DNA from 3 places in the Chengkuizengella sediminis genome. Region 3 is predicted to be linked to each of the others. Evidence: riboswitches for the same ligand, from Rfam matches in the RefSeq annotation. Region 3 holds a riboswitch; each other region holds the start of a gene.
The links. A riboswitch is a leader RNA that binds a small molecule or an ion and turns the genes downstream of it on or off. The one in region 3 is predicted to bind thiamine pyrophosphate.
Positions count from the first base shown of each region.

Region 1 (10,913 bases), on a different contig from region 3:
AAAGCAATTAGAGAACAAATTGCAGGAGCGATCGATGTGATTATACATCAATCACGAATGAAGGATGGGACTAGAAGAATTACACATATTACTGAGGTACAAGGTATGGAAGGGGACGTCATTGTATTACAGGATATATTTATATTCGAGCAACATGGAATTAATGAAGAAGGTAAAATTATAGGAGAGCTCAAACCGACAGGAATACGCCCGAAATTTTATGAAAGACTAGAAACCTCCGGCATTTATATTCCACCAACTGTTTTTATAGAAAATGAATATTCATAAAAAAGGGGGATCCTATATTGAAATTATTGATCGTAGTCTTTTTTATGATGACATGTATTTTTTTATTTTTTAGCTTTTTGCAGTTGTTCTTTAAATCAGATAAAAAAATGGAAAAGAGATTGAAGTTTTTTTTGAAGGAAAATGATGAGAAGCCTCTGGGTAAACGTTCTTTTCATGGTTTAGTTCAAATGAAATTATTCCAACAATCTGTAAAGGAAAGGATGAAAAAGAAAAAAAATAATAAAAAACTGGAGCAAAGTTTAATTAGTGCTGGGATTTCTCTAAGTGCTGAGGAGTTTATCATGTTCAGAACTATACTTTCTATTCTTTCTGGACTGATTGTATACTTGATTTTCGACAAATGGATCATGATCATATTTGGATTTTGCATCATTTACTTTGGTACAAAGTTTTGGATAATATTCAAACAAAAAAAACGAATAAAAATGTTCAACGATAGTTTATCAGATATGATTACGACCATAATTAGTTCACTTCGAGCTGGTTTTAGTCTAATACAGTCTTTACAATCAGTAGTTGAAGAATCTGAATCGCCTATGAAAGAAGAAATAGAACTTGTGGTTAAAGAAATGCAATACGGAAGTTCATTGGAAGACTCCCTAAATCAATTAAAAGAAAGAATGCCCAGTGAAGATTTAGATTTGATGATCCAATCTATTTTAATTCAAAGACAGATTGGAGGAAACCTATCTGTCATTTTGGAAACAATTGAACAAACAATTCGGGATAGAACAAAAATTCAAGGTCAGATTTCAACTTTAACTGCACAAGGTAAATTATCTGGAATGATTATAGGGAGCTTACCTATTGGTGTAGGTTTTGTTATTTTTTTGATAGAACCTGAATATTTCGCTGATTTTTTCCGCCATCCAATTGGTATTATGCTTATTATTTCAGGAGTTATCTCTGGCACGATTGGATTTATGTTAATTAGAAAGTTAACTACGATTGAGGTGTGATTATTATGTTTTATGTTACATTTTTTTTAACAATCACCTTAGTTATTTATAGTGTTTTTGTATTACGTAGAGAGAGGACAGAGAAAATCACGAAAAGAATCTCTTTAATCAAAGGTGAAAAAAATAAGTTCCTTGATAACAGTGAGATGATTAAGAAGGAAAATAAAAAACAATCTTTCTTAGAAAAATGGTCAAAAATTTTATTGCTTAAAATGAAAAAAATATTCGAAAGTAAAATGAAAGAGAAAAAAGTAGCTAAGATTGAAATGAAATTAATGCAAGCTGGGAGACCATTTCAAATGACCCCAATTGAGTTTCGTTTATTTCAAATCGGATGTGCTATTTTATTTCCAACTTTTTCAGGTATATATGCAGTTTTCATGGAATTTTCAACTATATTAATATTTGTTGTAATATTGTCTGCCTTTGTGAACGGTCTGATTATACCTCATTTATATTTGAAAAGTAAAATTAAAAAACGTAACTATAAAGCTTTGCGAGAACTTCCAGATGTTTTAGATTTATTAACGGTAAGTTTGGAGGCAGGGCTGGGATTTGATGCCGCATTAAACAAGTTGGTTTCCAAAAAGAAAGGCGTATTATCAAGTGAATTCCAGCATTGTTTAGAGGAAATTCGGTTGGGAAAATTAAGACGTGATGCTTTATTAGGTATTAAAGAAAGATTACTTTTAAAAGAAGTAAAAACAATGGTGAGTAACATTCTCCAAGCTGAAAAATTAGGGGTTGGTATGGTAAAGGTAATGAGGGTTTTATCTCAGGAAGTTCGTCAACAAAGAAAACAACGAGCGGAGGAACAGGCAATGAAAGCTCCGATAAAAATGCTAATCCCTCTTGTGTTTTTTGTGTTTCCAACTTTATTCATCGTACTGTTGGGACCTGTCCTTATAGGTTTCGTTGAAACATTTTCAAAATGATCATTCTGCCTAATAAAAAAGATCATGGATGAGCGTCGCCATGATCTCTATATATTATTTTTTAAAATTTTTGACAACTTTCCTTTGTCTTTTCCTTTGAGGCTCGCTAAAAGGCGAGTTTTCTTTTTTCATATAATTACTTACTCCAATCAATCATCTGGTGGAAGAGTAAGCGATGTACAGTTATCAGGAAAATCAAAAGGAATGACCTGCTCATATGGTGGTGGTGGTAAATCTGCATGTTTGTTTTCTATATAAGGAATGTCTACTGGCTCACCTCTTGAATCCGTTTCACTAGCTAAAATTGGAATGATATGTTCCGCTACTTGTCTACCTAATTTTAAACCCTCGTCATTATCGACAGGGAAATGGACGAGTGCATACAAACGAGATAAAGAACATTCTTCACCTAATTCATCTAATCTAGCAGCTTCCCCTGGGAAAAAGTATTTTAGAATTGTAGTAACACATCCTGCTACAGCAGCATGTCCAGACGGATAGGTTGGATGACGTGGTGTACATAATAGGGTAGCAAATTCTTGATCATACTGATCAGGTCTCGCCACTAACCACATAAATTTGTAATACCAGGTAATCATAAATGCATCGTTTGCAGCACTTAATACAGCAGATTCTAATCGTGCAGCATATGGAGCAGTTACTCCATACGTATCTACTAATATATCTAAAACAGGTAACCATTGTTTAGTTGCTACACCTGTTCCCCAATAAGTTGCAACTTGTTTTTTGAATTCATCTAAGTTGTTTGCAGTTTCATATACAGCATCTAATTGTGCACCTCCCCAATCTATAAAATTAGGATGTTTGACCGTGAAATAAATGTGTTCTCCAGTCTGTTTAATCTTAAATTTCTTACCACATCGATCGTAATAATACATGGGCCATGAGCCAGCTAAAGGATCCTCTGGATTAGTTGGTGGGAATTCTTCGCCTGCATAGGGAACTTCATTCCACAATAAATAATTAGGATCAAAGTTTTTACAACATTTACTCATGTTATTTACTCCTTTCTTGTAAGATATAATATTTTATTCTAGTAATATTGGATTCGAAATGATGAAAACGTCTGTTTTTTTATAACAAACACCCATTTTTAATATAAAAATAGATTTATACCTATATCCCAATGTAAGAGAGGTTTACTTAATAGGCTAATAGCGATATATCTAACGTACATTGTGACTTTTCTTGAAAATTGTTAGTTTTTTGGAAAGTTATTGTAATGTGATTCAGTTCATGGTAAGTTAATACTAAGTTAATAAATGCAGGGAGCTTGGAAGACCAGGCTGAGAGGATGGCTATTCTGCTATCGACTGTTGAACCTGATCTGGGTAATGCCAGCGTAGGAAAGATGTCTATTCTTGAATGTTCTGTCATGACTTCTTATATCCTTAAGTAGTCATTTTTTATTGGATTGCAAAGAATAAAATCATGCAAGATTGTATACTCAAGAAAATATACCTTCATATTTTCTTAATGACCACAAAAGAATGATTCCACGATATCTTTTAATTTCACTACTTTTCTAAAATGACAGAAACCTACTATTGGCGAAATTTCTAAAAACCTATTTCAATTTCTACAACTAGAATTGTTCACCTTCTGAACCCATGCATAAGGTAATATTTTTTTATACATTTCTATTAGGAGGTTTCTTATGTCAAATCAAACTAATCAAATTTCTGTCTCCTCATTTCCAGGGAGCAAAAAAGTATATGTTACTGGGTCTAGAGAGGATATCAAAGTGCCAATGCGAGAAATTGCATTGAGCTCAACTACATCAGATTATGGTGAAGAAGTAAATGAACCAGTGAGAGTTTATGATACAAGTGGGCCGTATACCGACTCAGCTTATGATACGGATATTCGTAAAGGTCTGTCATCACTGCGAGGGAATTGGATTAAAGAAAGAAATGATGTAGAAGAATATGATGGGAGAAATATTAAACCTGAAGATAATGGTTATCTAAATGAAGAAGTTATTAAAAACGTGGATGTGTTTCCGGGGTTGAAACGTAAACCTTTACGTGCTAAAACAGGTCAGAATGTGACTCAAATGCATTACGCAAAAAAAGGGTTGGTTACACCAGAAATGGAGTTTATTGCAATCCGTGAAAATGTTTCTCCTGAATTTGTCCGTGACGAAGTGGCAAATGGTCGAGCAATTATTCCATCAAATATTAATCACCCAGAAAGTGAACCGATGATCATTGGACGTAATTTTCATGTGAAAATTAATGCAAATATCGGAAACTCAGCTGTCACTTCATCTATTGAAGAGGAAGTAGAAAAAATGACTTGGGCAACTCGCTGGGGTGCTGATAATATTATGGACTTGTCAACAGGAAAAGACATACATACAACACGTGAATGGATTATTCGAAATTCTCCTGTTCCAATCGGTACAGTCCCAATTTATCAAGCATTGGAAAAAGTAAACGGTGAAGCTCAAGACTTAACATGGGAAGTATATAGAGATACCTTAATTGAGCAAGCTGAACAAGGTGTTGACTATTTCACAATACATGCAGGTGTTTTATTAAGATATGTACCTATGACTGCAAAAAGGGTAACAGGTATCGTATCTCGTGGTGGCTCTATTATGGCAGCATGGTGTTTAGCTCATCATGAAGAAAGTTTTCTCTATACTCACTTTGAAGAAATCTGTGAAATTCTTAGAACCTATGATATTTCAATTTCCTTAGGAGATGGTTTAAGACCAGGTTCCATCGCAGACGCTAATGATGAAGCTCAATTTGCAGAGCTGGAAACATTAGGTGAACTAACTAAAATAGCATGGAAACATGATGTCCAGGTAATGATTGAAGGACCTGGTCACGTGCCGATGCATAAAATAAAAGAAAATATGGATAAACAGCTTGATATATGTCATGAAGCACCATTTTATACTTTGGGTCCATTAACAACGGATATTGCTCCAGGATATGATCATATTACTTCAGCGATTGGAGCAGCCATGATAGGGTGGTATGGTACAGCGATGTTGTGTTATGTTACACCAAAAGAGCATTTAGGTTTACCGAATAAAGATGACGTTCGTGAAGGTGTAATTACGTATAAAATAGCGGCACACGCTGCGGATCTTGCAAAAGGGCATCCTGGCGCACAAATTAGAGATGATGCATTGTCTAAAGCCCGTTTTGAATTCCGTTGGCGTGATCAATTTAATCTATCTCTTGATCCAGAAAGAGCTCTTTCATTTCATGATGAAACACTTCCAGCAGAAGGAGCAAAAACAGCTCATTTCTGCTCAATGTGTGGTCCTAAGTTTTGCAGTATGAGAATTACTCAGGATATTCGTGAATATGCCAAGGAAAAAGGGCTAACGGATGAAAAGGCCATTACAGAAGGATTAAAGGAAAAAGCACAGGAATTTTCAGATAAAGGTAAAAAATTATATAGTTAGAAGAGTCACTGAGCAAAAAATGAACCTGATGGATTTCCATCAGGTTTTTTTAGTGTAATTTTTATGGTTTTTGAATAACTAATTTCATTTTCTTATGGATCATCATAAGTAACGTAAGTTCCTGCAATGAAATCATGTACCGAACGTTTATCTTCTCTCACAGCAACCATGGTAATGCTTACAATAATTGCAATTCCCAACGTAATAGCGTAAATTATACCTCCAACTAATTGACGAAGTAGCATTGTACCTATTCCAACATTTTCACCATTCATTTTTACAATTCGAATGCCACAAATTCTTTTTCCAATTGTATACCCATACCAAACAACAGGTACAATAATCAAATATAAAACATCAAGAATTTGACTGAGATCTCCAATTCCAATGATATACCCAAAGATGAATGTGAAAAAGATTGCTATAAAGATCGAATCTAGAATACTCGCTGCAAATCGAATCCAAAAACCAGCTGGTTGTTGTACCAAAACTATCTCCCCCCATTATTCAAAATAAAAAAATATCTCATATAGAATATTATATAAAAATGTAATAATGCAAGTCCGGTTATAATTCATTTGCAAAGCCTTACAATACCAATAATGTCATCCATCCTCAACTCATCTTAGATAGAGAAAATTATCATATCATAATGGCATTAGATTTTTAAAGAAGGATGGTTTACTATATAGAATGAAAAAAGGGAGTCAATAAAAAATCAAAAAAAATTAGGAGGGTAGAAATGATACTAAAAGAAGAGCAAGTATTATCCAAAGAAAATGACTTTGATCAGGCGATTGAAAACAAGCTAAGAGTCATCGTTAGACAATATGGTGTAACTGTGGATTACGGCGGAGAAATTACGAATCACGATAATGAATATGTCAAAATACAAGAGAAATATTTCAAAAAAAACACCTGTGAGTTTTTAGTTCGTTAAAACTCATAGGTGTTTTTTATTCAAAGCTGTTTTTCACTTTTTGAGGTATTAATGTTTTTCTAACCCATAACATATTTAAAGTCAACAACACACCAGACATGATGAATAATCCAGGTATGGTGATGAAACCCGAAATAAATCCTCCAGTAATCGGACCTAACATATTACCTAGAGCTAATGCACTTGTATTAAAACTATAAGCACGACTTTCCATTCCTTCAGGTATAAACTTTCTAAGTAGGGAGTTTACAGATGGAAGCAATCCCCCTATAAAAATCCCCATAAAAAATCGGAGTACGAGAAGCTGCCAAACGTTGTTTACAAATGCTTGTGGGAATGAAGTTAATGCAGCGCCTAAAAGGGCAATGAATAGTATTTTTTCTGAGCCAATACGATCACTTAGTCTTCCTAATACAGGTGATGAAATCATATTTGAAAATCCTGTTATGGAACTAACCAATCCTACGTAAAATGCTAACCACTCAGTATTTCCATGCATATCCTGCACAAATATAGCCATCAGAGGCATTACGCTTAGTAATGAAAATTGGATGATAAAAGTAACTGAAAATAATGCAGGGATTTGCGGTATTTTTTTTAAGTCCAGAAAACCCTGCAATACAGAAATATTCGTTTTAATAGCAGCCTTTTTTTTATCAAATTTTTCTCTAACTAAAAAGAGAGCTAATAAGGAAGCAATAAAAAGCAAAGCCCCTGTTATAAAAAATATAGTTTGAAAGGGAACGAAATTTGCTAATAATCCACCAATGAAAGGCCCAAGTATCGTACCAGCTACAGCACCTGATTGCATCATTCCCATGGCAAAACCAATATGTTCACGTGGTGTATTTGTGGATATCAAAGAGGTGGAAGCTGGGATATATCCTGAGATGGTTCCATTTAATAAACGTAAAAATAATAATTGCCAAGTGTTTGTAGCAAATCCCATTAGTGCAACTACAATCGACATTCCGAAACCTGATCGGAGGATCATGATTTTTCTACCGTATCTGTCTCCTAATTTCCCCCATAAAGGCTGAAATAAAAATGAAGTTAAAAAATTTCCTGCAAATATAATGCTTGTCCAGATGGCGACCTCATTTGGATCAGAAATTCCCAATTCCTGTATATATAAAGGTAAAAACGGTATGATCATACTCATTCCTGATGTTGCCATAAATTGACCAAACCACAACACAATAAGATTAGTTTTCCAACGAGGCAAAATAGTTTCCTTCTTTCAAAATGAATATGCTTCACTTCACTTTTGTGGGTTTTTATTATGTATACTTGTTTTCATTATGGTTACATTAAATTTGTATCACTTAAATCACATAATTCAAAGGGAGATGACAAAATGCCTTTCGGTGCTCATGAAACAATGGAAGTTCATGAAATATTAAATGGAAGTATTAATATGATTAATCATTTTTCTCTTTATGCGAATCAATGTCAAGATCATAACTTACGCCAGATGATTCACAATCATATGCAGACAGCTATTCAAGGTTATGATCAATTAGTTGCGTATACACATGACTATAATGCAGCAAACAGATCAATGCAACCTTATTCACAACCTAACATCCAACCGCAGCAAATTCGATATGGCTTACATCAGCCTCAATCTCATGTGCCACAGACACAAGGGCAACTTAATGATCAACAAATTATTGCAGGGATGTTATGCCTCCACAAAGGCTCTGCAAAAAATCATATTGCTGCTTCTCTTGAATGTGCTGATCCTAATGTAAGGGAAATGTTGATTCATGGTGCAGTAAACTGTGCTAATCAAGCATATGAAGTGTTTTTATTTATGAATCAACAGGGGTACTATCAAGTTCCTACTATGGAAGATCATACTGCCAAAACTTATTTACATAGTTACCAGCCTGTACAACAAAACATTCATCAATAAATAATTGAATAAAGGGCATTTTCTCGAGTGAATTGAAAGTGCCTAACTCCTACCCTAATCATGCCTTCTTACAATGGTCAATATTGTGTATAATATGATTTATATTCCTATTCATCTAATATCATTTAGATTTATTAATTATGGAGTAGGTTAGGAGAACTGTATCATTCATGACAGAGTGGGTCATAGGTTTTGTAGGGAGTTTCATGATTGCAGGATTAGCGTTTTGGAAAAAATCATTGTCTTTATCAGGTGCTATAATGGCTATTTGTATAGGTACATTAATGTATGCCTTAGTTAGTTTAGCTTGGTATGGTACACTCATTGCCTTTTTTATTTCTTCCTCTCTTCTTACAAAATGGAAACAGAACAGAAAAAAAATGATAGAACATAGTTATGAAAAAACAGGAAATAGAGATGCAGGACAGGTGTGGGCAAATGGTGGATTAGCACTATTATTAGCTGTGACCTTTTATATTTGGCAGCAACCTATGATTTGGTGGGCATTTATTGGTATATTAGCTACAGTAAATGCGGATACTTGGGCGACCGAAATTGGTAGTTTAAGCAAAAAACCACCTCGTTCTGTTCTTTCTTTTCAAACAGTAACTCCTGGATCTTCTGGCGGAGTATCAAGTTTAGGTTTGGTATCAAGTATATTAGGCGGAGGGTTTATCGGTATTACGGCTTGGATCTTATCCACAGAAAATGATATGGGAATGTTGTTTTTTTACTTGATTATAGGTATAGTCAGTGGTTTTATTGGAGCTTTGACAGATTCGTTTATTGGAGCAAAATGGCAAGTGATGTACGATTGTGAGCAATGTGGAAAAGAAGTTGAAAGTTCTAACCACTGTTTACACCCTGCCCGTATGAAACGAGGTTGGAGATGGATGAATAATGATAGAGTGAATATGATTAGTTCTATCATTGGTGGTATGATTGCGATACTAATAGGCATCTTATGGGTGTAATCTCCGAAAGTTTTATTTTCATTTGTACAAAATTTTGGTAATATAAGAATATAAATATATGGAAGTGATAGAAATGAATGCGGAAACATTAAAACTATTTAAAACATTAACGGAAATGCCAGCTGCACCAGGTTTTGAAAAAGATATCCGAGCTTATGTTAGATCAGAGATAGAAAATTATACAAATGAGATCATTCAGGATCGATTGGGCAGTATTTTTGGTGTTGTTCGAGGGAATGAAAATGGCCCAAGAGTAATGGTGGCAGGTCATTTAGATGAAGTTGGTTTTATGGTTACAAAAATAACAGATAACGGTATGATTCGATTTCAACCTCTAGGTGGTTGGTGGAGTCAAGTACTATTAGCTCAACGAGTACAAATCATAACACAAAAAGGTCCTGTTATAGGAGTGATTGGTTCAACACCACCCCATTTGTTAAATGAAACACAGCGTAAAAAACCAGCAGATATGAATCAGATGTTTATAGATGTAGGAGCAGATGATCGACAAGACGCAGAAAACATGGGAATTCTTCCTGGACTGCAAATTGTTCCAATTTGTCCATTCACGGTGTTATCAAATCCTAAAAAGATTTTAGCTAAAGCATGGGATAATCGTTACGGTGTAGGTTTGGCAATAGAGCTGCTTAAAGAAGTACATAAGGAACAACTGCCAAATATTTTATTTACAGGAGCAACAGTACAAGAAGAAGTAGGATTAAGAGGGGCAGTGACAGCATCTAATTTGGTGAAACCAGATATTTTCTACGCTTTGGATGCAAGCCCAGCAAATGATACTACTGGTGATAAAAGTGAGTTTGGTCAGCTTGGTAAAGGAGCATTACTTCGTATTTTAGATCGTACAATGGTAACACATCAAGGATTAAAGGAATTCATTTTAGATACTGCAGAGTCTAATGATATTCCATACCAGTATTTTATATCTGCTGGGGGTACTGATGCAGGTAATGTACATCTGAATGGGATTGGGGTTCCTTCAGCAGTCATCGGAGTATGTTCTAGGTATATTCATACTTCATCTTCCATCCTACATGTGGAAGATTACGAAGCTGCCAAGGAGTTGTTAGTAAAGTTAGTGAAAACAACAGATCAATCAACTTTTGAAGAAATCATCAAATAGAGTATGGTTTCACAATTTTAATTCATATCATACATGTTTTCTTTCATATCAAGATTTCAAACAATTATCATGAATTCTTCATTCTAAGCTCAGAGAAGCCAGCAAATGTTTAATTAACTAGCAGTGAGTGTTTAATTACCTCGGTTTTATAGGTTTTATATTAAAAGGAGGGATTTAATGTATCAATTAAAAGAAAAGGAAATGATTTTTGTTTTCACAGGCCCAGATGGATCTGGAAGAAAAACTGTGGCAGATATGGTTGGTACGACATTGGGGATTAAAAAGGTGA
Region 1 covers NZ_SIJC01000009.1:77,215-88,127, forward strand. The annotation lists gene EPK97_RS16635 (TadA family conjugal transfer-associated ATPase) at 1-288, shown strand, start outside; gene EPK97_RS16640 (type II secretion system F family protein) at 306-1,268, shown strand; gene EPK97_RS16645 (type II secretion system F family protein) at 1,274-2,203, shown strand; gene EPK97_RS16650 (vanadium-dependent haloperoxidase) at 2,353-3,219, opposite strand; TPP riboswitch at 3,480-3,591, shown strand; gene thiC (phosphomethylpyrimidine synthase ThiC) at 3,882-5,651, shown strand; gene EPK97_RS16660 (RDD family protein) at 5,744-6,139, opposite strand; gene EPK97_RS16665 (hypothetical protein) at 6,394-6,591, shown strand; gene EPK97_RS16670 (MFS transporter) at 6,608-7,816, opposite strand; gene EPK97_RS16675 (spore coat protein) at 7,949-8,509, shown strand; gene EPK97_RS16680 (DUF92 domain-containing protein) at 8,680-9,483, shown strand; gene EPK97_RS16685 (M42 family metallopeptidase) at 9,557-10,624, shown strand; gene EPK97_RS16690 (guanylate kinase) at 10,802-10,913, shown strand, end outside.
Region 1: it holds a riboswitch for thiamine pyrophosphate, as region 3 does, so the genes downstream of both, thiC (phosphomethylpyrimidine synthase ThiC) here and tenI (thiazole tautomerase TenI) in region 3, are expected to answer to the same signal.

Region 2 (10,913 bases), on a different contig from region 3:
ATTTTATTCAATGATTGGATTAGAAGCACTTTATTGTTCAAGCAATAATGGTATCAAAGAACAATTGATAGAGAAGACACAAGTCTTCCTTGGAACTCAGAATGATTACAAAAAATTATTTAAGAGAATGTACGATTATAGATCAAAATTCATTCATGGTAGCCTAAATTTTCCCGGTAAGTATAATATATTTGATGCCGCAGAAGAGTTTGAACATTATATGAGTGAATATATTGATGTAATTTTAATGGCACAATCAGTGTTAATATCAACAATACAACAACTTTCAAAACGAAACATGAATTACCTTGATTTTAAATATTCTTTAGTAAATAAAAAATCGTGAAATAATCCACAAAATTTATATTCAAGCTTCTTGTGCGATTTCTTTTCCGCCCAGAGGTTTATGTAACTAATAATGGTAGTATCAAAACCGGAACTGAATCATACACTACAACTGATAGAGTAGATATTCCTAAAAAGATATCGTATAGTATTGATTCGCTTATACCTTAAATTGTACCTAAAAAATATTATGCATATGAGTTTAAGAAGGATCCTAGTATGGAGAATGCTATATTCTTATCTTTGAGATAAATTTAATAAATGTGGTGGTTGACTATATAAAAGGCAATCATGCAAACTTGTTGTCTTTTAAAGATGCCTGGTTAGCTGTTATTATTCCGATAAACCTAATAAATAACATAAGTTATATATCTTTTTTCATGTTTTTTACTTTAAAAAACATATATAACTATGATAAATAAGGATATAAAGCGATACATATAGCCCTCTCCCTTAAATCTTAATCATCTTCTCTCCATAATTTAATTAATGATTCATATACGTTGCTTTTGCTTCAAATGATTTTCTTTTTCAATGATTAATTCTATAATATTTTCGCACTATCTATGTTCAATAGGTTTTTTAGCCTTATTTTTATAATGGAGTAATAAAAAGTATAATAAATTTTGATAGGTGATATCTTGGAAAATGATAGAATACAACAATGGTTTGATGAAGGAAAAATTAGGAAAGCATTATTAGGTGAAGAGTCATTTAGAATACCAGATAACACTTACAGGGATTCCCATGATAGGATTTTAGTTATTACACAGCTAATGCATTGGATGGAAAAAAATAAGAGTAGAATTAATCCAATTAAATTTGAAAGCCTTGTGTTATCTTTAATAGAAGAGAACTTTGAGGAATCTATTGATTTACTATACTCTTACTTTATTTTTAATAAAAAGATTCCAATCAGTGTTGATTGTAAAACGATTGAAACGAATCTTAAAAATCAGGTTAACGCAAATGGGGATTTAATTGTAAATAGTGAACGAATCAGAAATAAAGTGGTAAGTCTCAGTTCTTATATGCCAAATATTTTATAAGTATTTAATGTTATAATAACTGGACCTAAACGTTTCCCACAAGTAATAAACTTATAAATCGAAAAATGAGGTGAAAGGCGAAAATAACTATTATTGGTTGTTTGCGCCTTTCAAGTTTTATTTAGCGACCCTAGTCAGATAGGTACAAGGTGAAAGTCCTTCCAGCAGTAGCTTATCACTGAATAAATACGCTTATGTTATATCTATCCCTTTGGTTTAAAAGTTGGTATAGGAAAGCTGGAAGTTTCAGGGCGGACTTTATTCCTAGTATAGGGACGAAAAATACTTCTTCAAGAAAACCTTGACTGGCTTAGGTCTTTCAAGGTTTTTTAAAATAGATTATAGACGATAGCAGCCTATATTACATTTAAGCACGTTACGATCACTCAGATTTTAAACATACTACCAGGAGAAGGGATTTAAAAGAAGGAAGAGATAGTGACAAGAGATGAAGTTGTAACTTTATTAGATAGTATTTTAGATAAAGAACTAGGAAATTTAGATACTCCTTCAGCTAGTGATTGGGTAAAAATAGAGGAAAAGTTTGGGTGTCAATTTCCAAAAAAATTTAAATATTTTATTGAATTAATGTCTGAATATGTCTTTCCAGGGGACATCTTAAATGTTTCTAGTGGTAGAACAAATGGAAATGACACTATTGAATTTACTTATGATTATGTAATGAAAGAGGGATTTTGGAAAGAAGATTTAATACCTTTTTACAGTATAGGGAATGGAGATTACTTTTGCCTCCCTTTAAAAGAATGCCCCAACTCAGGAGTTTACTATTATTTTCATGAAGAAAACAACATAGAAAAAGAAGCAGATAATATTGAAGAATGGTTAATTCAGTTACCAACCTTTTTAAGTTAATAGAATAACAAAAACCTTGATTGGCTTGTGCCTTTCAAGGTTTTTTAGTAGGAGAGTGCCAAATCGTTCTTTATTCAGAGATTAGAGATAATTCTTCTAAATAAAATTACTTACAAAATTAAACAATATACTTAAATAACTTAAAACAAATATTCAGTGTACTTTACTTTCTACTAGAAACGAATACACTAATGATATAGGCTTGTTTTTCACTCTATCATTATTGTGATAAAGTCACTCGGAAAGGGGACTTCACTCATGTATACTGTAATGATCGTAGATGATGAGATGTATGTTCGTAAAGGATTGAGAAATTTAATTGACTGGGAAAGCAACGGGTATATTGTAATTGATGAAGCAGAGGATGGTGAGGATGCGCTCTCGTTAATTCAAGAAATTAACCCTGATTTAGTAATTACAGATATTCGAATGCCAGTCATAGATGGTTTGCAGTTGATTCATAAAGTAAAGGAACTGAAAATGGAAACTAATTTTATCATCATTAGTGGGTATAATGATTTTGATTATGCCAAACAAGCAGTACGTTATGACGTGCATGATTATATCTTAAAACCGATTGATCAAGAAGAAATGACAAGAGCATTATTACGACTAGGAGATAAAATCAATCAAAGAACAACGTATATAAATAAAAATAATCATTTACTTTATAATCAAATGATGGATGGTTTGTTTCGAGGTGAATTTACCGAAGATGAACTATTACATTGGTCTAACAAAATACAGATGAACCCCTCTACAATTTATTATTATGCCTTCATTGAAGTAAACGACATCCATCATAGGAAAGATGATGTGACAACCCAAGTTGAGCAGATGAAAGAAAATATTCAAGTTTTTGTTACCTCCTCAAGAGCAATAAATCATTCTAATCCCATTTATTTGTACGAACATCATGGCAAGCTAGGTATGATTATTACCGATAATGAACTAGGTTATTATCAAGGTGATGTGAATCTATTTGCAGTGAAATTGAAACAAGTTTTGATGAAGGAACAAGATATAAACGTGTATATATACATTGGTAAACCTACAAACCTTCTATGCGAATTATCCATATCTTATCAGAGCGCAAAAGAAGTTTTGCAATATAAATATTTAAAAGATGAAACGCAAATCGTCACATTTAACGATGTGCAAAAACATTCATTAAAGTATACATTGCTAGATCTACCGTTATATCAATCATTATTAATGAAGGTTGAAGAGCAACATGAATCTGAAATCAGAGTCATTATAAATCAAATCTTTGAGGATTTTCGTATGAAATGTTATGCGGTGGAAGCGGTGAAAGCGTCTATACAGCAGTGTGTTCATGGATTGTTAGAAATAATACATAATATGAGTGGAGATGTAAAGCAAACTCAAACGATTGAACCTATTATTAGTTGGAATGATAACCCTCTTACATTAAATGAACTTCATCGTTTATTTAGTGATTTTATTATAGAGTGTAGGGCTGTAATTCATCAGTTGAGAATAGGGAACGTAAGAGGAGAGATTGAAAAAGTTAAACAATATGTAGAGAAGAATTATCATGAGAATCTAAAATTGAAGAAGATTGCAGAACGATTTTACATGAATCCAGTATACCTTGGGCAACTCTTCAAAAAAACATATGGCTTATATTTTAATGAGTATTTATTAGAGTTGAGAATTAGAGAAGCAAAGAAATTGTTACGTCAAACCGATCATAGAATCTATGAAATTGCTGAAAAGATAGGTTTTAATAATCCTGATTATTTCGTTACCCAGTTTGAAAAGATTGAGCATATTACACCGTCAGAATATCGAAGTAATCTAATAAAGTAAAAACGATTTATTTTTAAAAAAAGGGGATCGTAAGTGTGAATCTAGGTTTAGATCATATTCGTTTAAGAAATAAAATGTTAATCATTTTTTTCGTATCGGTGTTTACCCCTATCTTACTCACCAATATCATTTTTTATATTGTAACAACAAATCATGTAGAAGATTTAAGAATGAAAGATATTAATAAAAACATAGAACAAATGAAAAGTGAATTTCAGATAGAAGTAGAACATGCTATATCGCTATCTTCATTATTTTATACGGATTTTTGGATCAATAAAACTTTATCGTATTCTTACATAAACAATGAAGCGGAATATGTTGAAGCGTATAATTCCTATTTACGCAGAGTACTAAACAGCAGTTACACTCCAATTAATACATTAGTGAAGGAAATTACAATTTATGTAGACAATCCAACACTGCTTTATTCAGGAGGTGTGGAATTTATTTCTCCTGAGGTGGAGAAAGCAGAGTGGTATAAAAGAATAAAGAAAAGTACTTATTCTACCCCTATTCTAATTCGAACTGAATCATCCTTTGGAGAAAAGGACATCTTCAGCATTGTACGTAGAATGGATTATTATAGGGATCAAAATCATGTTGAGAAAGTACTAAAAATTGATTTGCGTCCACAAGCTATTGAGCAAATTTTCTCAAATTTAAATGTAGATGGCGATTTGTATTTAATAGAAAAGAGTAAGAGGAGCGTTGAATATACAACCCATCCGAATATGGAATGGCAATATACAGAAATTATATATGATCAATTTAATTTGCCTAAAGGGACCATCGTCATAAAAAAGGATTTTACAGATGATACTCTTCTTGGACAATGGAGTGTCATTGCAGAGATTCCAGATATAGAAGTGTTCAAGGAAGTGAAAGAATCTTCTAATTTTGTTATTTTATTAGCTAGTTTAATTATAATTCCACCAACGTTAGTTATTGTATGGATTACTAGATCTATTACTGTTAGACTCATGTTAATTTTAAAACATATCAATAAAGTGAAAACACAGAACTTTGAAATCATTCCTGATATTAAAGCACGTGATGAAATTGGTCAACTCTCAATTCAATTTAACCGAATGACATTAACTATAAAAAGTTTAATTGATGATGTGTATAAAGCTGACATTCAAAAGAAAAATTTAGAACTGCAGCAAAGACAAGCACAATTGAATGCGCTTCATAGTCAAATAAATCCACACTTTTTATTTAATGCATTGGAAACGATTCGTATGAGAAGTTTGATGAAAGATGAGAAGGAAACAGCCAATATTATTCAAAACATGGCCAAGATGTTAAGAACATCGTTAGTGTGGAAAATGGATAAGGTGACAGTAAAACAAGAACTAGAATTAATTTATTGTTTTTTAGAAATACAGAAATATAGATTCGAACAAAAACTAGACTATCATATTCAAATCGATGATGCGGCTTATGATTGTGCGATTCCCAAAATGACTTATTTAACGTTCATAGAGAATGCTAGTATTCATGGAATAGAACCTCTTAAACATGGGGGAAGGATTGATTTGAAAATCTCTATTGAAGAGAATGAATTAGTGTTTCTTTTGCAAGATAATGGGATGGGTATGAATAAAGAAAAACTTTCACAATTAAATCAATATATGCATTCCAAAAAAGACATGGGGGATCGGGTAGGTATTCAGAACGTGATCTACCGACTAAAGTTATATTACGAAGAACAATTTGAGATGGTCATTGCTAGCGAAGAAGGAAAAGGAACAAGAATTCAAATTCGATTGCCCATTGACAAAGAGATGAAAACCTTAAATGAACATTGTTGAATTACTATATATACTTTTTAAAGTTTTGTATAAAGTTTCATGGGTACTCCACAACTTAACAGAACAGCGTTATACAATGAAGTTGTAAACATTATGATTGAAAGGGGACTAGGTATTATGAAGGTGAAAGCGATTTATTTGTTTTTGGTCCTGATGTTGTTTATAGTTTTCATTGCTGCATGCTCAGAAAGTAGTAGTAATGAGCAAGTAAATAAAACAATATCAAATAATCAAGATGATAAAGAAACTTCAGAAGAGAATGTGACTTTTACATTATTTAATGCAGGGTCTGGATTTAGAGATTTGAACACCAATGAAACGGTGATAGGGAAAATACTAGAGGATCAAACTGGTGTTAACTTTGAAATGGAATTTTTGGTTGGAGACATCAATACAAAAGTTGGTACAATGATTGCGGCTAACGAATTTCCTGATGTTGTGATTCCAGATAGTGCCATTGATAAATTTTTAGATGCAGGGGCCTTTATTCCTTTAAATGATTTAATAGCTGAGCATGGACCGAACATACAAAGAGTTTATGGATCCTATTACGAGTTAATGAAGCAGGAAGATGGAAATATTTATTTCTTACCCTTTGAAGCTATAGTGGGTGAACGTGTTCCAAGTCCTAATGTTGATCAAAGTGCTTTCTGGATACAGCGTCGTGTTCTAAAGGAATTCGGCTATCCCAAAATAAAAACATTAGATCAGTATTTTCAATTAATAGAAGATTATGAAGTGATACATAAAGATGAAGATCTAACAGGATTTATTAGTTTAACACATGACTGGAGGTTTTTTGTTTTAGTAAACCCGGCGAATCATTTGGCTGGATTCCCAAATGATGGTGGGGTAATGGTTGACATGGAAACCTATGAAGCAACTGTTTACGCAGATAAGGAAGATTCTACTAAGCGTTGGCTTCAAAAATTAAATGAAATGAATGCCAAAGGGTTGTATGACAAATCTTCATTCGTTGACAACTATGATCAGTATCTAGCGAAAATTTCATCTGGAAAAATATTAGGATTTTTTGATTATGGTTGGCAGGTAAGACCAGCACTTCAACTTTTAGAGGAAACAGGTAATGATGATCTCCTTTATATGCCCATGCCTATAGTATTTGATGAGGATATTAAAGACCAATACGGTGACTCTCCAGGTTTCGTAGATAATCGTGGAATAGCCATTACTGTCAGTGCAGAAGGCCCTGCTAAAATCATCCAATATTTCGATAACTTTTTAACAGATGAAAATCAAATTTTGTCCAACTGGGGTATTGAAGGAGAAACATTTGAAATCGATGAGAATGGAAGATTTTATAAAACCAAGGAACAAATCGATCAAGAAACAGAAGAATTTAGGGAATCATTTGGTCTTAAATATTTTGAATACTTTTGGCCTCGTTACGGAACAGGTTCTTCTTTATCAGATGGAAATTCGGTTGCTCCTGGGTCTCAGGCGGAAGTCGTGCAATTAGGATATACAGAAGGTGATTTAAATTTACTCAAGCAATATGGTGTGAGAACCTTCGCAGAGCTGTTCTCAGACACAGATGAGAGACCTTGGTTCCCAGCATGGAGTGTTCAGGTGGAACAAGGTTCACCAGAGCAAATTTTTGGCACAAGATCGGATGAACTTCAGAGGAGATATTTCCCTAAGCTTGTGCTTTCTAACCCTAGTGAATTTGAAGATGTTTGGAATGAATATGTGACAGAATTTAGAAAACTTGATGTTGAGGGTTATGAGAATTTTATGACAGAAGAAATAAAGAAGAAGGTTGATCGCGCAAAAGGAAATTAAATTCATGATAATTGAATTACGATGTCTTTAAATGACATTTTCTACTTGAGACAGCTCTTTTTCAAAAATAGAAAAAGGAAAATATCGATAACTAGTACAAGGAGAGCTAAAAATGATAGAGGCAAAAACATACATTTATAAAAACTCTAGAGTATATCGTAAAAAGTGAATTAATTTTAGAATTTTAAAATCAAATAAGTGAACTTTACCACAGATTTGTTGGAATATAATTCATATAAGTTGGAAATCTTTTTCCTTGTTAAAATAAAAAAACTATAGTAATGTTGTATTTGAATTTAATACCGTAACCACTAGGGGTGCAAATGATATTTGCTGAGAGGGGCATTTAGCCTTAACCCTTGTACCTGATCTAGCTAATACTAGCGTAGGGAAGTGGATGGATGAATTGCAATATCTTAGGTGCAAATTTGTCTTAATCCCACTCTACAGCAGAGTGGTTTTTTTATATTTTAAGGCTTTACTGTTACTGGGGTACTTAAGAAAGGCGGGAAAAGAGATGAAATTTACTGAGCAGATAAGAAAAGAAGCGGATGCTATTTGGCAGGCGAGTTTTAAACATCCATTTGTTAAAGGGATTGCTGACGGAACATTATCACTGGATCGTTTTCGTTATTATGTATTACAAGACTCATATTATTTAAGTCATTTTGCTAGAGTCCAATCCATAGCAGCTTCACAAGCGGATGATTTACATACGGTTAGTCGTATGGCATCCCATGCTATTGGAACGAATGAAGCAGAGTTATCACTTCATAAAGCGTTTTTTGTTCAGTTAGATATAACTGAAGAAGAAAAAGAAAACTTCAAACCAGCACCCACGGCTTATGCATATATATCACATATGTACCGTGCAGCTCATACTGGTCATATCGGAGACACGATTGCTGCTTTGTTGCCATGTTATTGGTTGTACTATGAAATTGGCGAAAAGCTCATAGGTTCAACACCGAAGGAACCTATTTATCAGGAATGGATTGCAACCTATGGTGGAGACTGGTTCCGTGAATTAGTTGAAGAGGTCATTCAGTTAGTGGACAATATCGCTGAAAAAGTAACTGAATCAGATCGAGAACGAATGAAAGAGCACTTTATTTTAAGCAGTCAATATGAGTTGATGTTCTGGGAGATGGCTTATCAAAAAGAGACATGGCCAGTTATCATCGAACAAAACGAATTAGGTTAGATAGTCGAACTACAATTCGGGTAGAATAATATAACTAGGAGATGAATGGAATGAGTAGTAAAGGTTTAAAGTTAACAGATATTTTAGTTACAATAGTCATTGCTGTTGTATTTGGTATTGTTTATAGAGTATGGGGATCAGTTTATGATTTTTTTGCTTTACCTGGATTACATTTAGAACAATTATCTTATGGTATGTGGTATATTGCTGCAACGGTTGCTTTTCTAATTATTCGTAAACCGGGTGTGGCCATCATTGCCGAAATGGCAGCTGCTACTGCTGAAATGGTAATGGCATCACAATATGGGGTAGATACACTGATTTACGGATTTGTTCAAGGTTTGGCTGTAGAGCTAGTACTGCTGGCAACATTATACAAACGCAGCGGTCTGATCGTGATGTCCATTGCTGGTGCCGCAGCAGCAGCTTCATCTTTTATCATCGATTACTTTAAAGGATATCTTGCTGATCTTACGGCTTGGAATTTAACTTTGCAAATTGTATTGAGAGTGATTAGTGGAATTATCATTACAGGTGTATTTGCTTATTATCTTGTAAAAGCTTTGGAAAGAACAGGTATAACCAATTTGGTTCGTCCTGCGTCAAAAGAAGATTATGATGCATTGGATAAGTAATTTTGTCCATGTATATCTTATTAAACATCGGTAAGTCAGATGGTCACGTGATACGATCTGATTTACCGATCTGTCTATAGAAGTATGGGATATTGAATGCAACAAATAGTCATATTGAATGAGGTGTCTATATTGTCACAGATCGTTGCAGGAGTGGAAAAGCTGCGCTTAAAATTTACTGGGAGCTCATCTTTGTTGTTTAAAGACGTCTCCTCTTTGATTTATGCAGGGGAGAAGGTTCTTATATTAGGTCCCTCTGGGTGCGGGAAATCTACCTTATTACAAATATTATCGGGACTCATTCCTCATTCTATTGAGGCACCAATGAAAGCAGAGAGTGTGACAGTTCCACGTTCTTGGGGATATGTGTTTCAAGACCCGGACACCCAATATTGCATGCCATATGTAGATGAGGAAATAGCCTTTGTATTGGAGAATCTACGTGTTCCACGTCATGAGATGCCTGCCTTAATACGTAAATATGTTGAAATGGTAGGACTGGCTATTGAGGATATGCATACGTCGATTCAATCGTTATCGGGTGGAATGAAACAAAGGTTGTCCATTGCATCCGTGATGGCATTGCAGCCGGAGGTTCTTTTTTTAGATGAACCTACAGCTATGCTTGACCCCGAAGGCACAGAACAAGTATGGGAAACGATTAAAGAGGTCGCTCAAGATCAAACTGTTTTGATCGTTGAGCATAAGATCGAACATGTACTGGATTTTATAGAACGGATTATACTGTTTAATGAACAGGGTGAAATTATTGCAGACGGTCCTAAAGACCAAATTTTATCTGCCCATAAACAGCAGTTAATTGCACAAGGGATTTGGTATCCTGGTGTTTGGGAAGATTACGTTCATCGAGCGCAAAGGCAATCATATATCGATCTGCAGCATAAATATCATCAAAATGAGTGGATGCTTTCTATATCCGACTTCAAAGGGTTTCGCGGAAATGACATAAAGCTTCATGTTGAACAAGCACAGTTATTTCCTGGAGAATGGATTGCTATTGTCGGAAAAAATGGGGCAGGCAAAAGCACTTTACTTCACTCTTTAATGCAGCTAATAAAAACAACAGGTGAGTATATGATCGAAAAGCAACCGATTGTAGAGATCGATAAATTGACGGATCATCTCACGTTCGTTTTTCAGAATCCTGAATTTCAATTTGTTACGAATTCAGTTTATGATGAAATTGCTTATTCCTTAAGAATAGATGAGATGGGTGAACAGCAAATTGAGGAAATAGTAAACCGCTTGATAGCGCAGTTTCGTTTGCTAGGGCAAACAGAACAGCACCCATATCAACTTTCGATGGGTCAAAAACGCAGGCTTAGCGTTGCGG
Region 2 covers NZ_SIJC01000004.1:117,168-128,080, reverse strand. The annotation lists gene EPK97_RS22385 (HEPN domain-containing protein) at 1-346, shown strand, start outside; gene EPK97_RS09940 (hypothetical protein) at 987-1,394, shown strand; gene EPK97_RS09935 (SMI1/KNR4 family protein) at 1,833-2,267, shown strand; gene EPK97_RS09930 (response regulator transcription factor) at 2,526-4,100, shown strand; gene EPK97_RS09925 (sensor histidine kinase) at 4,136-5,917, shown strand; gene EPK97_RS09920 (extracellular solute-binding protein) at 6,035-7,720, shown strand; TPP riboswitch at 8,024-8,129, shown strand; gene tenA (thiaminase II) at 8,238-8,924, shown strand; gene EPK97_RS09910 (ECF transporter S component) at 8,975-9,559, shown strand; gene EPK97_RS09905 (ABC transporter ATP-binding protein) at 9,692-10,913, shown strand, end outside.
Region 2: it holds a riboswitch for thiamine pyrophosphate, as region 3 does, so the genes downstream of both, tenA (thiaminase II) here and tenI (thiazole tautomerase TenI) in region 3, are expected to answer to the same signal.

Region 3 (10,913 bases):
CTCCAAATACCAATCTACAAAACGACTGATTCCTTCCTCAATTGTAGTTTTTGGTTTATAGCCCACATCCTTAATTAACCTATCTACATCCGCATATGTTTCAGATAAATCCCCTGATCGCATAGGGAGAAGTTCTTTATTGGCTTGAATACCTAGTTTCTTTTCCAATACCTCAATAAACTCCATTAAATCTATTGGATTCTGATTTCCAATGTTATAGATTTTATAAGGTAAAACCTTTGCATTTGAATGTAGTTTTGTGGATATCTTATCCTGGGTCTTCATGTTGTTTTTCTCAATCAATCGAACGATGCCCTCTATAATATCATCAACATATATGAAATCTCTTTTCATATTCCCATGATTATAAACTTTAATCGTTTTGCCACTTAAAATGGACTTCGTAAATAAAAATAAAACCATATCAGGGCGTCCCCAAGGGCCATAGACTGTAAAAAACCTTAATCCAATTGTAGGCGTGCCAAATTGAGAAGTATATGTGTATGCCATTAATTCATTACTTTTTTTAGTCATGCCATATAAGTTAAGGGGGTGATCAACCTGATGTTTTTCTGAAAATGGCATTTCTGTGTTTGCCCCATAAACAAAGCTTGAAGAAGCATAAATCAGCTGTTCAGATTGATGATTACGACAAGCCTCTAATATATTTAGAAATCCAGTTATATTCGTATCAATATAAGCTTGAGGATTTTCAAAGCTATATAAAACCCCAGGTTGAGCAGCTAAATGAACGACAGACATAAATTTACTTTCTGAAAAAATTTTATTTATTTTACCCCCATCCTCAATGGAGATTTGTTGATAAGTGAAGTTTTCATGAGGAAGAAGTTGTTTTAAACGACCTTTCTTTAATAAAACATCATAGTATGGTGTTAAATTATCAATCCCTATAACGGAGTAACCTTGATGTAATAAACGTTTTGTAAGATGGTAACCAATGAATCCAGCACAGCCTGTGACTAATATTTGGTTTTGTGAGGACAATGATATCTACTCCCTTCCTATCGATAAATGAGAACATCAAAATAGTATATGATTGGAATAAAAAAATATAGAACATATATTTGTTGTTAACAGTTTGTGGATAAATTCGTGTTTTCCACAGGTTCAGCTTAAGACCTTTTTCTTTTCAGTAAAAGAGACTAAAAAAACGTCATAAATCTCCAGGTTCATATAGTTAACTAAATCAACAGAAATAGTACAAGCTATTGAAAATATAATTCTATCTAAAACCACAGAAGTTATCACAGGAAGCTGCCGTATAGAACAATTAAACTCTTTATCGACTGAGGTTTTTCAGGGAGTCATTCTTGCTTTATGTGAAAAGGTTTTAAATATGAAAAGTTCCTTTAAAGAATACATGTCTCTTATAAAAACATCTTTTTTATTCTCTGGCGTATGAATATTGAAGGTTTAATCCCACTACAAATGGATTACATTGGAGAAGTTAGAAAATCGGAAGCTTCAACACCTGTAGAAATGAAACACATTAATCGAATTTTAAACAAATTAAATAGAGGTCAAATGGGTCTATATATTACCACATCTCTGAAGGAGCAGACGAATGGATGGAAGGAATTATCGAATATAATGTAGAAAATTTAGATCCAGAAGTTACCTATGAACTTATAGAAAATAAAGGTCAGGCTGTGATTAAACAAAATGAAGGTAATTTTGGATTCAACAATGTTGGTGACGTTGAAAATAGCTGGGATTTAAAACTAACCAATGAAATCCCAATAGATTTAAAAATCGATGCAGGTGTTTCAGAAACAGAGCTAGATTTGCGTGGACTTCAATTAAAAAATTTAGAGGTTGATGCAGGTGTGGATGAAATTACAATTGATATCAGTGGTCAATGGGAAGAGAGTTTCAATGCAGTGCTTACTACGGGTATAGGTAGTTCCACCATTATATTGCCATCTGATATTGGAGTTATCATTGAATCTGATAAGGGAATTGTTGCAGCTGATTTTATAAATTTAATATCACTAGGTGATGGGTTTTATGTGAATGAAGCATACGACGCCTCTGATAGTCATCATATTAAAATTGAAGCAGATTTAGGTATTGGTGAAGTTGTTTTTAAAGTGAAATAAAACAATGACTCAATGAGCGTAATATCCTAACATGGCTTGTAAATCCAATCGAAATAGACCGCAACTCCCTAATAAAATAGAGGGGCGGTCTATTTCTTATTTTTTCACTTCATAATACTCTAAATACCAATCTACAAAACGACTGATACCTTCCTCAATTGTAGTATTGGGTTTGTAACCTACATCCTTGATTAACCTATCTACATCTGCATACGTTTCAGATAAATCCCCTGCTTGCATTGGGAGAAGTTCCTTTTTGGCTTGGATGCCTAATTTCTTTTCTAATACCTCAATAAACTCCATTAAATCTACTGGATTCTGGTTACCGATGTTATAGATCTTATAAGGTAAAACCTTTGTATTTGATTGTTGTTCTGTTAATGACTTATCCTGGCGACTGTTGTTGTCCTTCTCAATCAATCGAACGATGCCCTCTATAATATCATCAACATAAGTGAAATCTCTTTTCATATTCCCATGATTATAAACTTTTATTGTTTTCCCACTTAAAATGGACTTCGTAAATAAAAATAAAGCCATATCAGGGCGTCCCCAAGGACCATACACCGTGAAAAAACGTAATCCAATCGTAGGCGTCCCAAATTGAGAAGTATATGTATAAGCCATTAGCTCATTACTTTTTTTAGTCATGCCATATAAACTAAGGGGGTGGTCAACTCGATGTTCTTCTGAAAATGGCATTTCCGTGTTTGCTCCATATACCGAGCTTGAAGAAGCATAAATCAGCTGTTCAGGTTGATGATTACGGCAAGCCTCTAATATATTTAGAAATCCAGTAATATTCGTATCTATATAAGCTTGTGGATTTTCAAAGCTATATCGAACCCCAGGCTGAGCTGCTAAATGAACGACAGACGAAAATTCACTTTCAGAAAATATTTTATTTATTTTACCCCCATCTTCAATAGAGATCTGTTGATAAGTGAAGTTTTCATGAGGAAGAAGTTGTTTTAAACGACCTTTCTTTAATAAAACATCATAGTATGGTGTTAAATTATCAATCCCTATAACGGAGTAACCTTGATGTAATAAACGTTTTGTAAGATGGTAACCAATGAATCCAGCACATCCTGTGACTAATATTTGTTTTTGTGAAGACAATGATATCTACTTCCTTCCTATCAATAAATGAGAACATCAAAATAGTATATGATTGGAATAAAAAATATAGAACATATATTTGTTGTTAACAGTTTGTGGATAACATGTGGATAAGTTCGTGTTTTCCACAGATTCAGCTTAACACCTTTTTCTTTTCAGTAAAAGAGACTAAAAAAACGTCATAAATCTCCTTCTAGGTTCATATAATTAACTAAATCAACAGAAATAGTACAAGCTATTGAAAATATAAGGAGGGTTTTTTATGGAATTGGAATTTATGTTTTTCTTTTTGGCTATAGTAGGGATGTTTATTATCTGTTTTTTATATAAGATACATACTTTAACTGAAAACGAAGGAAGTTACACCGCAAATGAATTCTATAAACCCTTTGATATACAAAAGGAATACGAACGAGTGAACAAAGAACAAGCTCCGATTACACCATCTGTGGTGAGAATTAAACCTGCATTAAGTTCAACTGCACCAAGACATGAATGGACAAAACTCACACCTCACAAAGAAAATGTAGTCATAAACATCAAAAATCATAATCCCTTAAAACCACAGAAGTTATCACAGGAAGCTGCCGTATTAGAACATTTAAACTCTTTATCAAATGAGGTTTTTCAGGAAGTCATTCTTGCTTTATGTGAAAAGGTTTTAAATATGAAAAGTTCCTTTAAAGAATACATGTCTCCTATAAAAACATCTTTTTTATTCTCTGGCGTTATGAATATTGAAGGTTTAATTCCACTACAAATGGATTACATTGGAGAAGTTAGAAAATCGGAAGCTTCAACACCTGTAGAAATGAAACACATTAATCGAATTTTAAACAAATTAAATAGAGGTCAAATGGGTCTATATATTACCACATCCTATTTTACAGGATCCGCACAACAAGAAATAAAACGCAGTCGTTCCTCCATTAAGTTAATATCTGGGTTAGATCTTGTTAAATGTTTAACGGAGCATCAATTAATTGAAGGAAATCAAATAAAATCCTCATGGATTGATGAGATATGTAATAAAGAAAAGATGAGCGCATGAATAAAAAAACCTCTAACTCCTCACTATAAGGAGTGAAAGTACTAACCTAAAAAGTATTGGAGGTTTTTCCATGCCAAGTGAAAACACGAGTAAACAAAGGCAAAATCCAATCTCCCAAGCTCAAAACTCAGCGCAAAGAGCAGAAAATGCTGTTGAACAAGCACAGACACATCCTAATCAAACTACATTCCAACAAGCTGAGCATGCCATCAACAGAGCAGAACATGCACTCGATCAAGCTAAAGGTAGTGAAAATCAAGAGCCAGCCGATAGGATAGAGGAACGATTAAATCAACAAATTAAAAACCTAAAAGAAGTTGAAAATCAAACTCATTATGGAAGGTAATTTTTTGAAATTATTTAAAGCTGGATAGAATGAATGATAAGACAAGACTAATGAGAATAGTATCTATTTCATTAGTCTTTGTTTTTTTATCAGATCATAATTTGTTATATTATGGAGTATTTGTTACGGTTTTTCTCTCAGCAGGTTCACCATTTGTTGAATTTCTATGCTTTGACTTTGCTGTATCATCATCTTGGTCATTGCCTTGTTGTTTTTGTTTGGCTCTATTGTTTGTATTTCTAGACAAATGAACTCACTTCCCTTATTAAAATTGTACTACATGTGTATCTTTTGATATTTATTAAAATGTTATGCATTGCTGTGTCTACTCCATCATTTTCAAACTGTAATCTATAATGTGAATACAGTCGCTTTAAGACTTCGGGATGCAGCAAAAACACTAGCGGACATTCCGGATACAAGTGTACATCTTAGATCATACGTATTGATTCCAGCACTTGGATTATTATCCACTAAAGGAAAGTTTGGAAAGTTTGTATGTCTTCCTTCACCGGCTATCTCATAATCCATTTCATCATTGATCGTTGCAAGGACTTTACCATTACGAAGTATCTCAATTAGCACTTCAAAAGTTTGACTAGGAAGTGAGGAAATACGAACAGATGACATTACAGCAATTTGAACCATTGAATCCAGCGATACTTGTGTTTTAGTTGGTTTATTGACACATACATCGACAGTAGCTACAACTGTTTGAGGCATGACATTAAGATCAATTGCACCAGCATCAACATCATATGGGTCCTCTACTGAAAAACTTTGTGCAACAACAAAAGGTCCTTTATTTAGTCCCATAAAATAACCTCCCAACTTCATAAATTATCCGTTCATCCTATCTTATGAATAATCGAATGTATTTGCTTGGACTCCTATCCTTAGAAATTGGGATTGTAGAAAATAAATTTTAATTATTAAATTTTCTCAATAGAAAAATGGTAACTACTATGAATAGTTACCATTATTTTTAAGAGCTAAGTTGATTCCTAGTATTATAAAATTCAAAGAGTCACAAAGCGAAGCTGAAATGCTAGCCCACACTCTGGGATTACACTCAATTACTTTTACTGACTGATCTCTATCATCCACCCTCATATCAAAATGAGCAAGACCATTAAAATTTGCATATTTTAATATATCCTTTCCTATTTTCAAGACCTCTCTATTATCAAGAAATTCAAAACCACCTTTAACCCTACGTGATATGGACCAAGCAATCACTTTCCCCTCCATACAAAATACGCTTAAGTCAATATCATTACCTGGTATATATTCTTGTACAATATATTGTTCATAATTAGATTTCATAATATCTTTCTTTTTTTTTTCAAATGTCTTAAGCTCTTGTATTAACATTACTCCATTTCCCCCCTCACCGGTTGTTGGCTTTAATACAAATGGATAATTCATTGGTGGTAATTTACCATTATTTTTCTCAAATAAAATTGTCTTAGGCGTAGGGATGTGATAATTCTCTAAAAAACGATTGAACTTCCATTTATCATTTTGAGTCGTTAAAGTTTCTACGTCTGAAATTTGAAAGCAGGTAATGAATTGTTCAAGCGAATTCTTGAATTTAGCCATAAAAAGTGTAGTAACAATACAAGTAGGAATAACTATTTTACAATTAAATTCTTTTGTTATTGATTTAATAATTTCTGTAGTAGAAGGAGAATCTATTTGAAAAGCTTTATTAGAAACTTCAACAATTTTTATACACCTTGTGGATTTAATCTTTTTTTTCATATTATCTGTCCCTATAAAAATAAAATCTAATCCCTTTTTTTGTACCAAACATGTAATCGTTCCTCCTATTAATGCCTCATTTGTACCCAATATAAGAATATTCAAAACCATCCACTCCCTATAATTCCAAGAAATTTTATAATCATAACTATTCTAGAAAGTCCTACATAATTCTCACAACATCATTGTTTATTCAATGTCCTAATTAAATCTATTATTCTAAGTAACAACAATAATTTTGTCGATTAGTGTTTCAAATTGTATAATTTCAAGCTATAATTATAAATATTGGTTATTTCTTCCTTGAATTATGAATTTGAAAGGAGGGGTGATGATATTTGCAGCTGAAAATAAAACTATCCTTTATTTTTTCTACGATTGTTATTTTTATTTTGTTGTTAAATAACACGTTTAATTATTTTTCAACCCGAGAGATTTTACGTGAGGATAAAGAACAGGAAATGGTCTTGTTGGCGAATCGATTAGCTGCTTTCCTTCAATTTTCAGAAAACTCTTTTTATATTGACGTACCTGATCATTTGCTAGAGATGAATTTTTCAAACAATGAAAGTGTATTAGAAATTGCTGGATTTGATCCGCATACCAATAAAGAAATGCCTGTGTTAGCTCAGAACAGTCAAAACAATACAGATCAACCTCGATCGATTAATGATTTTATTCAGGTAGAAAAACATGACTATCATACAGAAACAGATGTGGATTTCATAACACAGGTACTAGATACAGGTCAGTACATGAGTTATATTTCAAATTATCAGGATCAAAAAGTAATGAAAATCTTCACCCCGATTGCCATGGATAAACCGTATGTCATGAGCATTGTATTTGACTATAGTGATATACAGAAAGTGTTAAACAAACAACTGTGTTTTAATTTCATAATTTTAATGTCAGCCATTGGAATCATTATTTTCTCTAGTTATATTTTCGCTGGATTTATCGTGGAACCTCTTCAGAAAATTCTACTTAATTTACATGATATTAGTAACGGGAAGTTCGGAGTTCAAGTAGAGGTAAATCGAAAAGATGAATTAGGTATATTGAGTGAAAGGGTAAATCTATTATCTTTGAATTTAAAAAAGTATCAGCAATCCGAAGAGATGTTAATCAAATCGGAAAAACTATCTGTAGTAGGCCAGTTAGCTGCTGGGGTAGCTCATGAAATTCGAAATCCACTAACTTCTTTAATTGGATTTTTAAACTTAATTAAACATGGCAAGGAAATGAACAAGGAAGTTTTGGAGGTGATGACTTCAGAGCTTCACAGGATCGAATTGATTTTAAGTGAGCTGTTGGTACTTGCTAAACCGCAAGAAATTACATATAAACATAAAAACATACATAACATACTTAAGGATGTACTGACGTTAATTGAAATACAAGCCACACAAAACAATGTGAAAATACAGTTGGACATAGAAGAAAAAGTACCGTTCATTGATTGTGATGAAAACCAATTGAAACAAGTGTTCATTAATTTATTGAAAAATGCAATTGAAGCCATGCCTTCTGGAGGAAATATCTTTATTTTCGTTAAAATGAATGAAGATGAAAAAGTATTGATCAGCATTCAGGATGATGGGTGTGGGATGAATGAGGAAGAAGTATGTAAGTTAGGCGAACCTTTCTTTACGAGTAAGGAAGAAGGAACAGGTTTAGGATTCATGTTAAGTGAAAAGATGATACATAATCATAAGGGAAGCATGCATATTCATAGTATCAAAGATGTAGGAACCAGTGTGGATATTATTTTGCCTTTAACACAAGATTTGGATACATAATCGTCAATAATCGTTCATTGCCTCAACGCAAGTATTCATGTTAAGATATTGAAAGATACACTAGGGGAGCCGATCGGCTGAGATAGAATGAAATTCTGGACCCTTTGTACCTGATCTGGGTTATTCCAGCGTAGGGAAGTGAAGATGAGATGTCATATTTTAAACGAAAAAACATCAATCCACTCTTTACGAATGAAGGAGTGGATTTTTTTATGTCTGGGCGAGAATTGCATGTGATCTCGAATGGGAAGGATTCTTTACAACATTTCGCTGATATTGCGGGACAGATTCATCCCTATGTAACAGCTTTTCATATTCGAGAAAAACAAAAAAGTGCAAAAGAGCTTATGTTAGGTGTATCTTTTTTAAAAAAGAAAGGTGTCCCGCTTTCAAAAATCGTGATCAATGACCGAGTGGATGTAGCCGCTATTAGTCGTGTATCAGGGGTTCATCTGGCTTATCATAGTCTGGATGCTGAATTAGTAAAACAAACCTTTCCGAATCTTAAAGTAGGATGCTCTGTACATTCCTTAGAAGAGGCATTGTCCATGGAACAAAAACAAGTGGATTATGTCTTTTACGGTCATGTATATGAGACGGCTTCAAAACCAGGTTTACCTGGAAGAGGTTTAAATGAACTTGAAACCCTTACACAAAAGTTACAAATTCCTGTTATAGCAATAGGGGGTTTAAAACCTTCTAACATTCAAGAAGTTTTAACAGCAGGAGCTTCAGGTATTGCGGTGATGTCAGGGTTGTTGGAAGCGGAAGATCCTCTTAAGAAAGTAATAAAATATCGACAACTACTAAAGTGATCCGAATGGAGGGGAAGATCATGGTGAATCATTACGATGTTATTGTTGTAGGGGGAGGGGTCATTGGGAGCTCTGTTGCCTACAGCTTAGCAAAACGAGGGTTGAAAGTCGTCATTTTAGAAAAAGAACGACTAGCGTCACAAGCTTCACAAGCCGCCGCAGGCATGTTAGCTGCACAAGCTGAAATGACGGAAGCCGGACCTTTATTCGAACTATCTAGAAAAAGCCGAAATATGTTCCCAAAGTTAGCAGACGAGCTCAAGGATCAGAGTGGAATCGATATCGCATTAACAAATAAAGGCATGTTTAAGATCGCAGTGACAGAGGAGCAAGTGAACGAATACAAGCAAATGATCTCATTCCAACGAAAAGCAGGGGAACAGGTAGAATGGTTCACTAGAGATGAATTACGTGAAAAGGAACCTGCTTTATCTAAGGCAGTGTTAGGTGGATTATATCTTCCAAACGATGGTCATGTGTTAGCACCAGAGTTATCTCTTGCGTTTGCAAAATCAGCTGCAAAACTTGGGGTAATGATACAAGAATATACAGAAGTATTTTCGTTTATCTTAGAAAATGGTAGAGTCAAAGGTGTAAAAACAGATCAAGGTGCACTGCAAAGTGAAAATGTAATTGTGACCACAGGAGCATGGAGCCATCGATTGTTGCGAGAGACTGGAATTGAATCGTCTGATTATCCTGTAAAAGGGGAGTGCTTTTCGGTTGTATTTCAAAAACCGATACTTGAATCCACGATCTTTTCACATGGGTGTTACCTTGTACCTAAAAAAGGTGGCAGACTTATCGTTGGGGCTACCATGAAGGAAAATACCTTTGATCGAAAGGTTACGGTGGATGGCATTTCTACTTTATTAGGAAAAGCCAAAAGATTACTGCCAGACATCGTGCACGCGGAATGGGAGAAAACGTGGGCAGGGATTCGTCCCCAAACAGCAGATAGTGTACCTTACTTAAGCGAACATCCAGAATGGCAAGGATTATTTATTGCGACAGGTCACTACCGTAATGGTATTCTCCTTAGTCCTATCACTGGAGAAATCATCGCGGACCTAGTCGAAAAGAAACCATATGATGATGTGGATTTAACACCGTTTCGTATTCAGCGCCCTGTATAATATTAAACTACAGAGATTAGCTTCACTTTCTGGGGTACCTTAAAGAGGTGATATATTTGAAACTTCATATTAATGGAGAAAATGTTGAAGTGCCAAGTTCAATTAGTTTCGTTACCGAACTATTAGCACATTTTCAACTAGAAGAAAAAGTTGTGATTGTAGAATTAAATCATGATATTTTAGAAAAAGAGAACCATGCGCGAACCAACATTTCAGACGGGGACCGTATTGAGATTGTACATTTTGTAGGAGGCGGTTAATTTGTTAAACATAGGACCTTATTCATTCCATTCTAGACTGATGTTAGGTACAGGGAAATACCCTGACTTTGATATTCAAAAAAAAGCGGTGGACGTTTCTGAAACTGAAATTTTAACGTTTTCTGTACGAAGAATGAACATCTTTGAACCAAGCCAGCCTAACTTTTTAGAGAAAATTGAAGTGGAGAAATTTAAGCTTCTACCAAACACAGCAGGTGCATCTACTGCGGAAGAGGCTGTACGTATTGCAAAACTTGCTAAAGCTTCTGGTTTATGTGACATGATTAAAGTAGAAGTGATTGGTGATCCAAAAACATTATTACCAGATCCAGTGGAAACACTAAAAGCAACGGAAGAGTTATTAGCTGAAGGATTTATCGTATTACCTTATACATCTGATGATGTGTTACTTGCAAAAAGGTTACAGGATTTAGGTGTACATGCCATTATGCCAGGTGCATCACCGATTGGTTCTGGTCAAGGGATTATTAACCCAT
Region 3 covers NZ_SIJC01000003.1:387,044-397,956, reverse strand. The annotation lists gene EPK97_RS09000 (GDP-mannose 4,6-dehydratase) at 1-1,005, opposite strand, end outside; gene EPK97_RS08995 (hypothetical protein) at 1,420-1,617, shown strand; gene EPK97_RS08990 (toast rack family protein) at 1,590-2,120, shown strand; gene EPK97_RS08985 (NAD-dependent epimerase) at 2,217-3,242, opposite strand; gene EPK97_RS08980 (restriction endonuclease) at 3,505-4,293, shown strand; gene EPK97_RS08975 (hypothetical protein) at 4,364-4,639, shown strand; gene EPK97_RS08970 (hypothetical protein) at 4,749-4,886, opposite strand; gene EPK97_RS08965 (hypothetical protein) at 4,991-5,455, opposite strand; gene EPK97_RS08960 (ATP-grasp domain-containing protein) at 5,603-6,508, opposite strand; gene EPK97_RS08955 (sensor histidine kinase) at 6,742-8,205, shown strand; TPP riboswitch at 8,258-8,359, shown strand; gene tenI (thiazole tautomerase TenI) at 8,418-9,020, shown strand; gene thiO (glycine oxidase ThiO) at 9,041-10,156, shown strand; gene thiS (sulfur carrier protein ThiS) at 10,213-10,416, shown strand; gene EPK97_RS08935 (thiazole synthase) at 10,418-10,913, shown strand, end outside.